One region of the Rhodoferax sp. AJA081-3 genome, then DNA from elsewhere that is predicted to be linked to it. Evidence: riboswitches for the same ligand, from Rfam matches in the RefSeq annotation. Region 1 holds a riboswitch; the other holds the start of a gene.
What was found. A riboswitch is a leader RNA that binds a small molecule or an ion and turns the genes downstream of it on or off. The one in region 1 is predicted to bind S-adenosylhomocysteine.

Region 1 (7,678 bases):
CTTGATGCGGAAGTAGTCGTCCTTCTGCATTTCGCCGGCGACGTACTGCATTTCTTCCAGGCTGGGCGTGATCAGGCCCGACAGGCCGATGATGTCCGCACCCTCGACCTTGGCGCGCGCCAGCACCTCGTGGCAGGGCACCATGACGCCCATGTTGACCACGTCAAAGTTGTTGCACTGCAGGACCACGGTGACGATGTTCTTGCCAATGTCGTGCACGTCGCCCTTGACGGTGGCGATGATGATCTTGCCCTTGGTCTTGACATCGCGCCCCGCCGCCTCATCCAAGCGCTTTTCTTCTTCAATGTAAGGAATCAGGTGCGCCACGGCGGACTTCATGACCCGCGCACTTTTCACCACCTGAGGCAAAAACATCTTGCCCTGGCCAAACAGGTCACCGACGATGTTCATGCCGTCCATCAGCGGGCCTTCAATCACGTGCAGCGGGCGTCCGCCGGTGGCCAATATCGCGCGGTAGGCTTCCTCAGTGTCTTCGGTGATGAAGTCGGTGATGCCGTGCACCATGGCATGGCTCAGGCGCTGGCCGACGGAGACAGGCGCCTCGGGTGTGCCGCGCCATTCCAGCTTTTTGCTTTCGTCCTTGGCGCCGCTCTTGGCGGTCTCGGCGATTTCGACCAGGCGTTCACCCGCGTCCTCGCGGCGGTTCAGCACCACATCTTCGACGCGCTCGCGCAGCACCGGCTCCAGGTCGTCGTACACGCCGACCATGCCGGCGTTGACGATGCCCATGTCCATGCCGGCGGCAATCGCGTGGTACAAAAACACGGTGTGGATGGCCTCGCGCACCGGGTCGTTGCCGCGGAAGCTGAAGGACACGTTCGACACGCCGCCGGACACCTTGGCGCCCGGCAGGTTCTGCTTGATCCAGCGCGTGGCCTCAATGAAGTCGACCGCGTAGTTGTTGTGCTCCTCAATGCCGGTGGCGATGGCGAAGATGTTGGGGTCGAAGATGATGTCTTCCGCCGGGAAGCCCACTTCGTCCACCAGGATGCGGTAGGCCCGCTCACAGATTTCGATCTTGCGGGCATAGGTGTCGGCCTGACCCTTTTCGTCAAAGGCCATCACAACCGCGGCGGCGCCATAACGGCGCACCAGCTTGGCCTGCTGGCGGAAGGCTTCCTCACCCTCCTTCATGCTGATGGAGTTGACGATGCCCTTGCCCTGCACACAGCGAAGGCCGGCCTCGATGACGCTCCATTTGCTGGAGTCGATCATGACCGGAACCCGCGAAATGTCGGGCTCAGACGCTATCAAATTCAGAAAACGGACCATCGCCGCCTGGCTGTCCAGCATGGCCTCGTCCATGTTGATGTCAATCACCTGGGCGCCGTTTTCCACCTGCTGGCGCGCCACGGCCAGGGCCTGCTCGAAGTCGCCGTTCAGGATCATGCGGGCAAAGGCCTTGGAGCCCGTTACGTTGGTGCGCTCGCCGATGTTGACAAAGGTGGCGCGGGGCGCGGCGCCGTCGTCAGAAGGGGCAATACCGATGGTCACCGGCTCCAGGCCGGACAGCATCATCGGAGGGACTGTGGAAATAGAAGACATGCATCTCACCTGTAAAAAGCGAACCAGGTGAGCGTCGTTGGGAACATCCAAGCCTGACAAGACCACCGTGTGGCCTGCTGCAACGCTCCTTGGATGCTCCAATTTTAAGGGAGAACTTCCGTGCCGGGCGCCTCGCCGTGGTTTACCATAGCCCCAACCCCCCGCAAACAACGGTTGTTTGCGCGGCACAGAGGCGGGCACCACGGTCATGAACCCTGACGACACTTCCCCGGACAACCCCCCCGACACCCAGCGCATACGCGCGTTTGAAACCGCGGCCGAGCTGCTGACGGCGCCCAACGCACTGATACACCTCACGCTGGAGGAAGCCCGGGTCGTGGTCGGTTACATGACGCCACAGTTCATCCCGGCCAACACCACCTTTATCCGCGAAGGCGACGCCGCCGACGAGGGTTTTATGGCCCTGCTGCTGGAGGGCGAGGTGGTCGTGGAGAGCGTGACCGTCAGCCGCACCGAGCCGCTGACCATTCGTGTGCTGGGCGCTGGCAGCCTGGTAGGTGAGGTGGGCCTGGTGGACGAGGAGCCGCGGTCGGCCTCTTGCACCACCAGCGCCGATTCGCTGTGCGCCATCCTGACCCGCGAATCCTTCAAGGCCCTGATCAACGAGGAGCCGCGCATAGGCTCCAAACTGCTGCTGGCCATCGCCGCCCGCCTGGCCGAGCGCCTGCGTGACAACGCCCGCAAGCTGCGCCTCTACGCCAAGCTGGCCAAGGCCATGCAGCTGGAGATCGACCGGGCCTTGCTGCAGCGGCCATGAAGATTGGTAAAAAGTACCTCTAGCCCCCGAGAGTGCTTGGTGTTGTGCTACTTAAAGCATAGCGTTTATCTGTAAGTCGCCGAGAGTCTGGGCGGCAGTGTGTTCTGCGCAGGTAAAGGAGGAGGCCGCGCAGCGGACGGGGGACACGGAGCAGAACATGCTGCCGACCAGACTCCTTCCCAGGTTCAGCCTTTAAGCCGCTTCCTTGTAGAAGAAATTGCGCCGCACGCTGCGCCCCGGCAACGGCGCCACCGCATGGGCAATCGCACCAATGTGGTCTGGCGTTGTGCCGCAGCAGCCGCCAACGATGTTCACCAGGCCTTCGGCGGCGAACTCCCGCACCAGGCGGCTGGTCACGTCCGGCGTTTCGTCAAAGCCGGTGTCACTCATGGGGTTGGGTAGGCCGGCATTGGGGTAGCAGCTGATGTAGGTGTCCGGCGCCACGCGGTTCAGCTCCTGGATATAGGGGCGCATCAGTGCCGCACCCAGCGCGCAGTTCAGGCCAATTGCCAGCGGCTGGGCGTGGCGCACGCTGTGCCAGAAGGCGGTCACCGTTTGGCCGCTGAGGATGCGGCCCGACGCGTCGGTCACCGTGCCGCTGATGATGATGGGCAGGCGCTCGCCGCTGGCTTCGAAGTATTCGTCAATCGCAAACAGTGCGGCCTTGGCGTTCAGCGTGTCGAAGATGGTTTCCACCAGCAGCACGTCGCTACCGCCCTCGACTAGGGCCTTGGTCTGGTCGTAATAGGCCTGTCGCAGCTCTTCAAAGGTCACATTGCGGGCGCCGGGGTCGTTCACGTCGGGGCTGATGCTGGCGGTCTTCGGTGTTGGGCCCAGGGCGCCGGCGACAAAACGGGGCTTGTCGGGTGTGGAATATTTGTCGCAGGCGGCGCGGGCCAGTTTGGCGGATACCAGGTTCATTTCCACGGCCAGGTCGGCCATGTCGTAGTCAGCCTGGGCCACGGTGGTGGCGCCAAAGGTATTGGTTTCGATCAGGTCGGCGCCGGCGGCCAGGTAACGCTCGTGGATGTCGCTGATGACATCTGGGCGCGTCAGGCTCAGCAGCTCGTTGTTGCCTTTGACATCGCGGTGGAAGTCGGTGAAACGGGTGCCTTGCGCGCCGGGGCCGGTATAGCCCTCACCGCGGTACTGCGCCTCGCCCAGCTTGAAGCGCTGGATCATGGTGCCCATGGCGCCGTCCAGGATGGCGATGCGGCTGGCCAGAATGCCGGGCAGGGCCTGGCCACGGGTGTAGGACAAAGTTTTGGAGGTCATGGATGCGGCTCACTTTCTCTGGGTACAGACAAGTGAGCGCGGTTGGCAAACCCAAGCCTGGCAACCTGTGGCGAACTGTTGTGCACAGTGCCGGGCCGCTGCAGCGCTCCTTGGGATGGCTGCATTTTAGACCACGGCGCGGTGAGGGGCCACCGCATCCTCCAAAGCGCCTGGGTGGCTGAGCGTTCTGCTTCGCGTCCCCCGCCCTCCGGCTTGCGCCTGCGGGCTCCTCCTTTACCTGCGCAGAACGCTCAGCCACCCAGGCTCCTGGCGCGCCCATGCCCGACAATAGGGGGGGTCCGACGGTGTTTTCCCCGAATCATCCGAAGGATTTATGACCATAGCCCCCGTAAATACTGCGTAATTAGCTACTGTTTTGATAGCAATCGACCCATCCATCTCCAGCCACACCCTGCACGCCATCCTGGAAGAGGTGTTCGGCTATGCGCAGTTTCGGGGCCCGCAGCAGGCCATCGTCGAACACGTGGCCAATGGCGGCGACGCGCTGGTGCTGATGCCCACGGGGGGAGGAAAGTCCCTGTGTTACCAGATCCCGGCCATTGCCCGCCAGCGCGCGGGGCTGGGGGTGGCGCTGGTCATCTCGCCGCTGATTGCGCTGATGCACGACCAGGTGGGCGCCCTGCACGAGGCGGGTGTCAGCGCAGAGTTCCTGAACTCGACGCTGAGCGGTGAAGAGGCCTACCAAATTGAGCAGCGCCTGCTGCGCGGCGACATCACCTGCCTCTATGCCGCGCCCGAGCGGGTGACCAACCCGCGTTTTCTGGCACTGCTGGACTCGCTGTACGAGCGCAACCAGCTGAGCCTGTTCGCCATTGATGAGGCGCACTGCGTCAGCCAGTGGGGCCACGATTTCCGCCCCGAATACCGCGCGCTGACCGTGTTGCACGAGCGGTATGTCGGTGTGCCGCGCATGGCGCTGACCGCCACGGCCGACGACCTGACCCGTGCCGACATCGTGGAGCGCCTGCAGTTGCAGGACGCTGAAGCCTTTGTCAGCAGCTTTGACCGCCCGAATATTCGTTACACCATCGTCGAGAAGCGTGAGGCTGTGCAGCAATTGCTGCGCTTCATCGAGCGGGAGCATGAAGGCGACGCCGGCATCGTCTACTGCCAGTCGCGTAAAAAGGTCGAAGACGTAGCGCAGACGTTGGTGGACGCCGGCATCCGCGCCTTGCCCTACCACGCGGGGCTGGACAGCAAGGTGCGCCAGGTCCACCAGAACCGGTTTTTGCGGGAAGAGGGCATCGTTATGGTCGCCACCATCGCCTTTGGAATGGGCATCGACAAGCCCGACGTGCGTTTTGTCGCCCACCTGGACATGCCCAAGAACATTGAAGGTTATTACCAGGAGACGGGCCGCGCCGGGCGGGACGGTTTGCCAGCCTACGCCTGGATGGGTTATGGCCTGCAAGATGTCGTCAACCAGCGCCGCATGATCGACGAAAGCCCGGCCGGCGAGGAATTTAAACAGGCTCTGCGCGGCAAGCTGGATGCGCTGCTGGGCCTGGCCGAAGCGACCGATTGCCGCCGCGTGCGGCTGCTGGCCTACTTTGGCGAGCAACTGGGTGATGGCCCGGGCTACCGTTGCCAGAACTGCGACAACTGCCTGAACCCGCCCGATATCTGGGACGGTACCGACGCAGCACGCAAGTTACTCAGCACCATTTACCGCATCCAACAGTCCAGCGGTATGTCGTTCGGGGCTGGCCATGTGATGGATATCTTGCGGGGCAAGACCACTGAAAAGGTCACCCAACACGGCCATACGGCTTTGAGCACCTTCGGTCTGGGCGCTGAATTCACCGAAATCCAGCTGCGCGGCGTGCTGCGCCAGCTGATCGCCATGGGCGCCGTGGCGGTGGATGCCGAGGCTTTTAATACCCTGCGTTTGACCGAACAATCCCGCGCCGTGCTGCGGGGTGAAGTCCAGGTGCAACTAAGGGAATCGGTCTCCACCCCCGCAAGCCGCAACAAAAGCAAACGCCCGGGCGCCGGTTCGGCCGTGGTCAAGGCGCCCATTGCGCTGGACGGAGAGGGTTTGGTGCGGTACGCGGCCCTGAAGGCCTGGCGCGCCGAGGTGGCGCGGGAGCACAATTTGCCCGCTTATGTGATTTTTCACGACGCCACATTGGCGGCGATCGCCAAACGGGCGCCTCAGACCTTGGACGATCTGCAGGGTATCAGCGGGATTGGTGCCAAAAAACTGGAAGCCTATGCGCAAGAGGTGCTGCGCGTGGTGAACCAGGGCTAGAACGGGGAAACTTCGGGTCGGCTATACCAACGTACCGAGCCACCGGGCGGGGGTGAACGCCAAAGTGAGGTAAAGGGGGAGGCCGAAGGCCGGAGGACACGAACGGCGGCGTTTACCCCCGTTCGGTGGCGGGCGCACATGATGCGCGCACCGCAGAAACACCTTTTACGCCGCAGAACGGCGGAAACATGTCTCGTAAGACATCGCCGCACCGGACATGGTGTTTTGCAAGCGGGCAATGGCGCGGCTGTGGCGCTTGCCACCCTTAGCATCACACAGGTGCTGGCTGTGGTGCTGGATCAAAGAGTGGAATTTGTTGCGGCAGGCATCCAATACACCGGCGAAATTCAGGGCGATATACGCGGAATGGTCGGCATGCGTATGGCGGAATTCGTCGGACCAGTAGTCAAACAGTTGCCACTGGTAAGTGCCTTTTTCAGGAACCTTGATCGTCTCTTTGTTCATATCAACACGTCAAAATGAAGAAGAATGGATACTGCTCAAGGCGCCTGGCTTCACTTCCAACGGGCCGGCGATTGATTGCATCCGCATGCAGATATGACGGTTGATGGCTACAACCGGTTGACACGGTCTCCGCACTTTTTGTGGGAAAACCGTGCGGATTTAGTGCACAAACCCTATTCCACGGGTCTCGCGCACCTCGGGTTTGATGCGGTGTTCGGCCTCCAGCTGCTCCAGAAACTCGGCGGGTTCCAGATGGGCGTCCAGGATGGCGTTCTGGCGCTTGACGGCTGAAAAGTCGCCTACACAGAGCTGGTCCAGCGCCGCCAGCCGCTTCTCCAGGTCCCGGTCCAGCCGGTCCGCGTCCCCGGCGCAGGCCTCGGTCACAAACAAGGCCAGCCGCTGGACCCGGGTCAGTGGTTTGAACTGGATCTTGAAGGTAAACCGGCGCAAAGCGGCCTGGTCTATGCGGTCCATCAGATTGGTCGTACAGATGAATATGCCGTGAAAACGCTCCATGCCCTGCAGCATTTCATTCACCTCGGACACTTCATAGCTGCGCTGGGCGCCCCGGCGGTCCTGCAAAAAACTGTCGGCCTCGTCCAGTAGCAGGATGGCGTTTTCGGTCTCAGCCTCGCGGAACATGGCGGCCATGTTTTGCTCGGTCTCCCCCACATACTTGCCCATCAGGTCACTGGCTTGGCGCACATGCAGGGGCTGGGCCAGCGTCGTGGCAATGTGTTCGGCCAGCGCCGTCTTGCCGGTGCCCGGGGGGCCGTAAAAACACAGGGTGCCATGGCCGCGGGCCTGCAGGGCCTGCACCATGCGGGGTATCTCAAACCGGCTTTCCACGTTCAGCAGGGCCGGGTCATAGTGGCTGGCCGCCAGCAGGCGCGCGCCATCCACGGCGCGGTTGCCCAGGGCCTGGTCGGCGTTTTTGAGTTGCCGCTCAATCAGGGCTTCCAGTGCGGTTTGCGCGCTGTTAGTGGCGCGTGTTTCCGCACTCGCCAGTCCGGCAAAACGCACTGCCGTCCGGATCTGTGCCGGGGTCAGGCCTTTGCGCTTGGCCAGGCGGCCTACAAATGCGTCCGACACCGCAACGCCCGTCAGCGTCTTGCGCACCAGTTCTTCGCGGGCGCCGGGCGGCGGTGATTTCAGCTCCAGGTGGTAAGCAAAACGGCGCCGGAAGGCCGGGTCGATCTGCTCGATGCGGTTGGTCACCCAGATGGTGGGCACCACGTTGGATTCCAGCACCTGGTTGACCCAGGCCTTGCCGCTGACGCTGCCATTGGGCGGCGCGGCGGTGGCGTCGGCCCTGGCCATCC
Region 2 (7,678 bases), 820 kb from region 1:
GTCGTGCAGCTGACGGACGGTGTCAAACAATTGGGCACCGGATTGCGCACCATGGACCAGCAACGTCCGTCCGCACACGACCTGGCGGCGCTCAAGACCGCACCGGCCGAACTGCTGTCTGGCCACACCAGTCTGTCGCACGGCCTCCAGGATTTGCAGAATGGCGCACAGGAGCTGACCGACGCCAGCATTCGCATGCGGGACGAAACCAAGGCCATCCCCCTGGTTGGCACACGCCTCTCCGAAGGTGCGTCACAGCTCGGCGATGGTGCGGCCCTGTTGGGCGCGGGCATACAGTCCGCGCGCCTGGGCCAGGCGCAGCTGGCAGACGGCACCCAGAAGCTGGGTGCAGGCACGGCCAAGCTGGTAGACGGCATGGTGGCTCTGGGTGGCGGTATCCACACAGCGGCCAGCAAAGTGCCGGAAGATGCCAAGCTGGACGAATTGGCCAGCGCAAGCCGCACAGTGGGTGCCGGAGCACACGATTTGCGCCAAGGACTGGGCCAGCTCAAAAGCGGCTCCAAAGAACTGACGCTGGGATTGGACCTGTTGAACCACTCACTGCCCCGAGATGTGCAGGCACCAGAGGGCAGCGCCCGTGGCCTGGCAGATTCGGTCGAGCCCGTCATCGAAATTGTGGCCCCCGTGCCCAACAACGGCGCTGGTTTTGCGCCCAACTTTCTGGCCACCTCGCTGTGGCTGGGCGCGGTGATGTCGGCTTTCCTGTTCCACCTGCGCCGCCTGCCACTGGCCGCGTCCACGGCCTCGCGCCCGGCCCGGTTGTTGGGCAAACTGGGCATTCTGGGCGCGGTGGTGGTTGCACAGGCCATGGTCATCATGCTGATGTCACTGTTTCTGCTGGAGATTTCAGTGGCCCATTTGGGCCCCTATGCACTGACCTTGGTCATCAGTTCGCTGACCTTCCTGACCATCATCGTTGCACTGACCCGCGCCTTTGGGGACGCGGGCAAGGCTGCGGTGCTGCTGTTGATGGTGCTGCAACTGTCGTCCGCGGGGGGCGTGTTGCCGGTCGAACTGTCGGGAGGTATTTACCAGACGGTTAGCCCCTGGTTGCCCTTCACCTGGGTCATCAAGGCCCTGCGTGTCACCATGTTCGGCGCGTTTGACGGCGACTCGCTCAGCGCCTGGCTGGTCATCGGCCTGATCGGCACCATCGCATGGCTGGCTGCGTGTTTTGTCGGTCGCTGGCAATTTGTCAGCACCGAGGAGCACCGCCCGGCGATGGAGTTTGAAGGGGTTTAACTTCGCCCCACCAACGCTATGAGCAGTAGAGTTGGGGTGAGCGTCAAAGTGAGGTAAAGGGGGAGCACGAAGTGCGGAGGACACGAACGGCGACGCTTACCCCAGCTCTACTGCGGCTCCAGACTGAGCGTAGCCTTACGCCACCAAGCCCAGGCGCTCGCAGAGCGCAATCGTCGCCACACTCTGGTTCATGGTGTAGAAGTGCAGCGAAGGAGCACCACCGGCGCGCAACTGCTCACACAAACTGGTCACCACGTCCAGGCCAAAGGCCTTGATGGACGCCGTATCGTCGCCAAAACTTTGCAGGCGCAGGCGGATCCAGCGTGGAATCTCGGCACCGCTGGCGTCCGAAAAACGCATCAGCTGCGTGGAGCTGGTAATGGGCATGATGCCGGGCACCACAGGCACGTTGAGGCCCATGGCCGCCACGTCGTCCACAAAACGGAAATAAGCGTCCGGGTTGTAGAAATACTGGGTGATGGACGAATTGGCACCAGCCTTGACCTTGGCGGCAAAAGCCTGCAAGTCGGCCTCGGGCGATCGGGCCTGGGGATGGATCTCGGGGTAAGCCGCCACTTCGATGAAGAAGTCGTCACCGGTTTCGGCACGGATAAAGGCCACCAACTCGCTGGCGTAGTGGAATTCACCACCGGCACCGTAGCCGCTGGGCAAATCGCCGCGCAGCGCCACCAGGCGTTTGACGCCCATGGCCTTGAGTGTGGCCAGTTGGGCGCGCACCGTGTCGCGCGTGGCACCAATGCACGAGAAATGGGACGCGGCACTGACACCTTCGGCCAGGATTTCGGAGACCGCATTGAAGGTGCCTTCTTGTGTGGAGCCACCGGCCCCAAAGGTCACCGAACAGAACTCGGGCTTGAGCGCATACAGCTGCTGGCGCACGGCGCGCAGCTTGGCCACACCTTCGGGGGTCTTGGGCGGAAAGAATTCCACGCTCAGGGGAATGCGGGATGTATCGGACATGGCTTTCCAATCAGTTGGGGACAGAGCTTGCAACTACGTTGCGGCGGTCTGTCCCGCAAAAGTTATTTCGTTGCGCAAATAAAAAACTCGCGGTTGCCGTCTCCACCTTCGATGGGGGAGTCGAACCACGCCGTCACGGTCAGGCCCAGATCGGCACAGGTTTCGCGCAACCGCTGCTCCACGATGGGGTACATGGCGTCGTCCTTGACGATGCCGCCCTTGCCTACTTGGCCCGGCTGCAATTCGAATTGCGGCTTGACCAAGGTGAGCAACGTGCCGCCGGGTTTCAAAAAGGGAATAACCGCCGGCAGCACCAAGGTCTGCGAGATGAAGGACAGGTCGCCCACCACCACATCAAACTCTGGCACAAACGGCTCTGCGCCCTCAGCCTCTGGATCAAACTGGCCGCCAGCCCCCGTGTAATTTACACATGCTGCTTCAAAATCCATAGCAGTCAGGGAACGGGCATTCACCTTCTCGACACACAGCACACGGCCGTCTTCGCGCAGTTGCGGGTGCAGCTGGGCGCTGCCCACATCCACACCCACCACCAGACGCGCGCCATGCTGCAGCAGGCAGTCGGTAAAACCGCCGGTGCTTTGCCCCACATCCAGACAGGCCAGGCCGTCGACCGACAGGCCCACTTGCTTGAGCGCGGCTTCCAGCTTCAGACCGCCACGGGATACGTAGCGGGCCTCGGAGTCGTCGAGCAGGCGAACGTCGGCGTTCTCGGGCACTTCGTCACCGTTTTTGGCTACGCGCTTCCACGCCTCGCCCTGCAGCCATTCCACACCATCGGCAATCAGGCGCTGGGCCTGCGACCGGGTAGTGGCCAGGCCACGTAAAACGAGTAGTTGGTCAATGCGCATGTGTTCCTCAAAGTAACAGCGGTGAATTGGGGGTCGGGTGAATTAGGGGTCAGAGCACACATTCGCTGTGCGAATGGTGATCCGCCCCCCAATTCCCTAATCCGACCCCCAATTCGCCTTTCGGCGCTCGCTTAGTAGCGATACGTGTCTTTTTTGTATGGGCCGGACTTGCTGACGCCGATGTAGGCGGCTTGCTCATCGGTCAATTCGCTCAATTGCGCGCCGACCTTCATCAGGTGCAGGCGTGCCACCTTTTCGTCCAGGTGCTTGGGCAACACATAGACCTTGCCCGACTTGTATTCCTTGGGCTTGGTGAACAGTTCGATCTGGGCGATGGTCTGGTTGGCAAAGCTGGACGACATCACAAAGCTGGGGTGGCCAGTACCACAACCCAGATTCACCAGGCGGCCCTTGGCCAACAGGATGATGCGTTTCTCGGGCTTGGCGTTCTTGCCCTTGGTAGCGGGGAAGATCACGTGGTCCACCTGGGGCTTGATCTCGTCCCACTTCAGCTTTTCCAGCGAAGCTACGTCGATTTCATTGTCGAAGTGGCCGATGTTGCAAACGATGGCCTGGTCCTTCATGGCCTGCATGTGCTTGAAGGTGATGACATTCTTGTTGCCGGTAGCGGTCACAAAAATGTCGGCCTTGTCGGCGGCGTATTCCATGGTCACAACCTTGTAGCCTTCCATCGCGGCTTGCAGGGCGTTGATGGGGTCCACTTCGGTCACCCACACTTGGGCAGACAGTGCGCGCAGTGCCTGGGCGGAGCCCTTGCCCACGTCGCCATAACCAGCCACCAAGGCTACTTTGCCGGCGATCATCACGTCGGTGGCGCGCTTGATGGCGTCCACCAGGGATTCGCGGCAACCGTACAGGTTGTCAAACTTGCTCTTGGTCACCGAGTCATTGACGTTGATGGCGCGGAACGCCAACGAGCCCTTGGCCGACATTTCTTCCAGACGCATCACGCCCGTGGTGGTTTCTTCGGTCACGCCGATGATGTTTTTCAGGCGGCGGCTGTACCAGGTGGGGTCCAGCTTGAGCTTGGCCTTGATGGCCTTGAACAAGCAGATTTCTTCTTCGCTGCCAGGGTTGGCCAGGACCTTGATGTCCTTCTCGGCACGGGCGCCCAGGTGCATCAGCAACGTAGCGTCGCCGCCGTCGTCCAGGATCATGTTGGGGCCTTCAGCCGCAGTGCCCTTCTTGCCACCGAATTCAAAAATGCGGTGCGTAAAGTCCCAATACTCTTCCAGCGTTTCGCCCTTGTGCGCAAACACCGGTGTGCCCTGCGCCACCAAGGCGGCAGCGGCGTGGTCTTGTGTGGAGAAGATGTTGCACGAAGCCCAACGCACGTCGGCGCCCAAGGCTTGCAGGGTCTCGACCAGCACGCCGGTCTGGATGGTCATGTGCAGGGAGCCAGTGATACGCGCGCCCTTGAGCGGCTGGGCCTTGGCGAATTCTTGGCGGATGGCCATCAGACCCGGCATTTCGGTCTCGGCAATAGTGAGCTCTTTGCGTCCCCAGGGGGCCAGGCTCAGGTCGGCGATTTTGTAGTCTTCGGTCTTGGAAACGGGTTTCAATGCGCTCATGGTGGGCTCCAAAAAAATTTTGAGGCCACTGGGCTGCGCATTAACCGGGTATAGGCTCACCGCACAGACCAGTGGGTGAGCGCCGTTGACTTGCGTTGACTTTTTATGGAAGACAACGTGTTCCGAGCCTCACTCGCATCCTGCACCCTGAATTCGTTTCATTCAGGCCAGGGTTTCGAGCTGCAACGCTCCTCGGAAGGAGCCGATTATACGGAGCTATCGCCACCCTGGCAAAGGCCCGCAACGCGCAAGGCCCTTAAAATCACGCCCTTTGCCTCTCTGCGCTGCTTGCAGCCCCCGCCTCCATGACCTTTCTTGCCGAGACCAAGCGTCGCCGCACCTTTGCCATCATTTCCCACCCGGATGCCGGTAAAACCACGCTGACCGAAAAGCTGCTGTTGTTCTCGGGCGCGATCCAGATTGCCGGATCGGTCAAGGCGCGCAAGGCCACACGACACGCCACCTCCGACTGGATGGAGATTGAAAAGCAGCGGGGTATCTCCGTCGCATCCAGTGTGATGCAAATGGCCTACCGCGACCACGTGGTTAACCTGCTGGACACGCCCGGCCACAAAGACTTCTCGGAAGATACCTACCGCGTGCTGACCGCCGTGGATTCGGCCCTGATGGTGATCGACGCGGCAAACGGTGTGGAAGCCCAGACCCGCCGCCTGATCGAGGTCTGCCGCCAGCGCGACACACCCATCATCACCTTCGTCAACAAGATGGACCGCGAAGTGCGTGAGCCGCTGGACATACTGGACGAGATCGAACGCGAGCTGGGCATGCCCTGTGTTCCCATGACCTGGCCCGTGGGCCAGGGCAAATCCTTCGGCGGTATCGTCAATTTGCGCACACAGATGATGACCGTGTTTGACGGCGGAAAAGACCGCCGTCCGCAAGAGTTTGAGTCCATGCCCTTGAGCGACACCGCTGCACTGGAAAAGCGCTTCGGCCACGAGTGGACCACCGCCATGGAAAGCATGGAACTGGCCACCGGCGCGTCCCCCGCCTGGGACCACGCCGCCTTTCTGGCGGGTAAACAAACCCCCGTGTTCTTTGGCTCCGGCGTCAACAATTTTGGTGTGATGGAAGTGCTGGATGCTTTGGTGGACCTGGCCCCCAGCCCCCAAATGCGTATCAGCTCCACGCTGGTCAATCGCCAGCCGGTGGTGAAAGAAGTGCGGCCCGAGGACGAAGCCTTCAGTGGCGTGGTTTTCAAGGTGCAGGCCAATATGGACGCCAACCACCGCGACCGCATCGCCTTTGTGCGCATGGCATCGGGCAAATACACACCGGGCATGAAGCTGAAAGTCATGCGCACCAGCAAAGAGCTGCGTCCCACCTCCGTGGTCACCTTTATGAGCCAGCGCCGCGAGGCGGTGGAAGAGGCATATGCGGGCGACATCGTGGGCTTTACCACCCACGGCGGCGTCCAACTGGGCGATACGATTACCGACGGCAGCGTCAACCTGCTGTACACCGGCCTGCCCTTCTTCGCACCCGAAATGTTCATGACCGTGGTGCTGCGCAACCCGCTGCGCACCAAGCAGTTACAACAAGGTTTGGCACAGTTGGGTGAAGAGGGTGCCATCCAGGTTTTCAAACCCGAAATCGGCGGCAATATGCTGTTGGGCGCCGTGGGCCAGTTGCAGTTTGAAGTGGTACAGCACCGTCTAAAGGGCGAATACGACGCCGACATCCGGCTGGAAGGCTGCCAGTACACCGGCGCCCGTTGGATCACGGCCGACACACCGGCCGAGCTGAAGGCCTTTTGCGACGCCTACCCCATGCGCATGGCGCGTGATGCCGCCGACACGCTGGCCTATCTGTGCACCAGCCCCTATGACGTGCGGCTGGCGCAAGAGCGTTTTCCGAAGATCCACTTTCACCCCCTGCGCGAACATGCCGGCCTGGCATTGCAGACCGCGGGCTAAGCGCAGGTCAAGGACGGTATTGCCAATGGTTGCGGTTGGTATCCGTCTGGTGGCACAGCGCTGCGCCCAGCTCGCTGGTGGTGCCCGCAAAACAGGTGAAGATGTCGTCGTGCCGGGCCCAGTGCGCCATGCAGTGGCGGCGGAAATTAGCCTTGAGCGTGCCGCGTTTGTGCTCGGCCGCCATTTTCAGTACGGACGGGTTCTTGGCCTCGGCCTTGAACTCGACCACAAAGGCATGCCAGTCGACGATCAGGCCATCGATCTTGATGGCCGCGCGTTTGCACACGGTGGTGCTGTTGTCGCCCACGCTACCGGCCTGCGCGCTGGCACCCAGGCCTAGCAATACACTGGCGACGACCCAGTCTGTTAACCACCCATGCTGCATGTTTTGTTTCTCCTACATCCCGATGCCTGACACGCTGACAGCATACAAGGCCCAGACATGATTCCATTGAACCAATGGCCTCTGGCCGCACGGCAAAACCTGGTGGGTGTGTTCACGGACATAGACGACACGCTGACCACTGACGGCGCCATCACCCCCGATGCGCTGCAGGCGCTGGCACAGCTCCAGGCGGCGGGGCTGAAGGTGATCGCCATCACCGGCCGCCCGGTGGGCTGGTGCGAGGCGTTTGCCGGCATCTGGCCGGTCGACGCCATCGTTGCGGAAAACGGTGCCGTGGCCCTGGTTGGCGACAGGTCTTTAAATGAAATCGGGCTGCAGCCCCCGTCGAATCTACCGGTACCGCTATCAAAACTATACCAACAGGATGCCATAACCCGAGCCAACAACCAGGCGCGTATGCGGCAGATTGGCACCCGGGTGATGTTCCAGGTGCCCGGCGTGTTAACCACGCGTGACAGCACGGGTCGCGAAACCGACCTGGCCTTTGACTACAACGAATACGCCCGCCTGCCCCCCGAGATGGTGCAGCGCGTGGTGGACCTGCTGCAGTCCTATGGCATGCACACCACGGTGAGCAGCATCCACATCCACGGTTGTTTTGGTAACTTCAACAAATGGCAGGGAGCCAAC

Region 2: linked by a shared signal. The riboswitch ahead of ahcY (adenosylhomocysteinase) and the one ahead of HZ993_RS14225 (homocysteine S-methyltransferase family protein) in region 1 are both predicted to bind S-adenosylhomocysteine.

What each region holds. Positions count from the first base shown of each region.
Region 1 covers NZ_CP059068.1:3,015,975-3,023,652, reverse strand. Annotated here, with positions in the region: gene metH (methionine synthase) at 1-1,566, opposite strand, end outside; S-adenosyl-L-homocysteine riboswitch at 1,589-1,663, opposite strand; gene HZ993_RS14230 (cyclic nucleotide-binding domain-containing protein) at 1,775-2,344, shown strand; gene HZ993_RS14225 (homocysteine S-methyltransferase family protein) at 2,537-3,619, opposite strand; S-adenosyl-L-homocysteine riboswitch at 3,647-3,737, opposite strand; gene recQ (DNA helicase RecQ) at 3,996-5,891, shown strand; gene HZ993_RS14215 (hypothetical protein) at 6,057-6,356, opposite strand; gene HZ993_RS14210 (ATP-binding protein) at 6,516-7,678, opposite strand, start outside.
Region 2 covers NZ_CP059068.1:2,193,637-2,201,314, forward strand. Annotated here, with positions in the region: gene HZ993_RS10230 (YhgE/Pip domain-containing protein) at 1-1,263, shown strand, start outside; gene metF (methylenetetrahydrofolate reductase [NAD(P)H]) at 1,399-2,244, opposite strand; gene HZ993_RS10240 (TlyA family RNA methyltransferase) at 2,307-3,113, opposite strand; gene ahcY (adenosylhomocysteinase) at 3,245-4,705, opposite strand; S-adenosyl-L-homocysteine riboswitch at 4,776-4,905, opposite strand; gene HZ993_RS10250 (peptide chain release factor 3) at 5,011-6,642, shown strand; gene HZ993_RS10255 (hypothetical protein) at 6,650-7,027, opposite strand; gene HZ993_RS10260 (HAD-IIB family hydrolase) at 7,085-7,678, shown strand, end outside.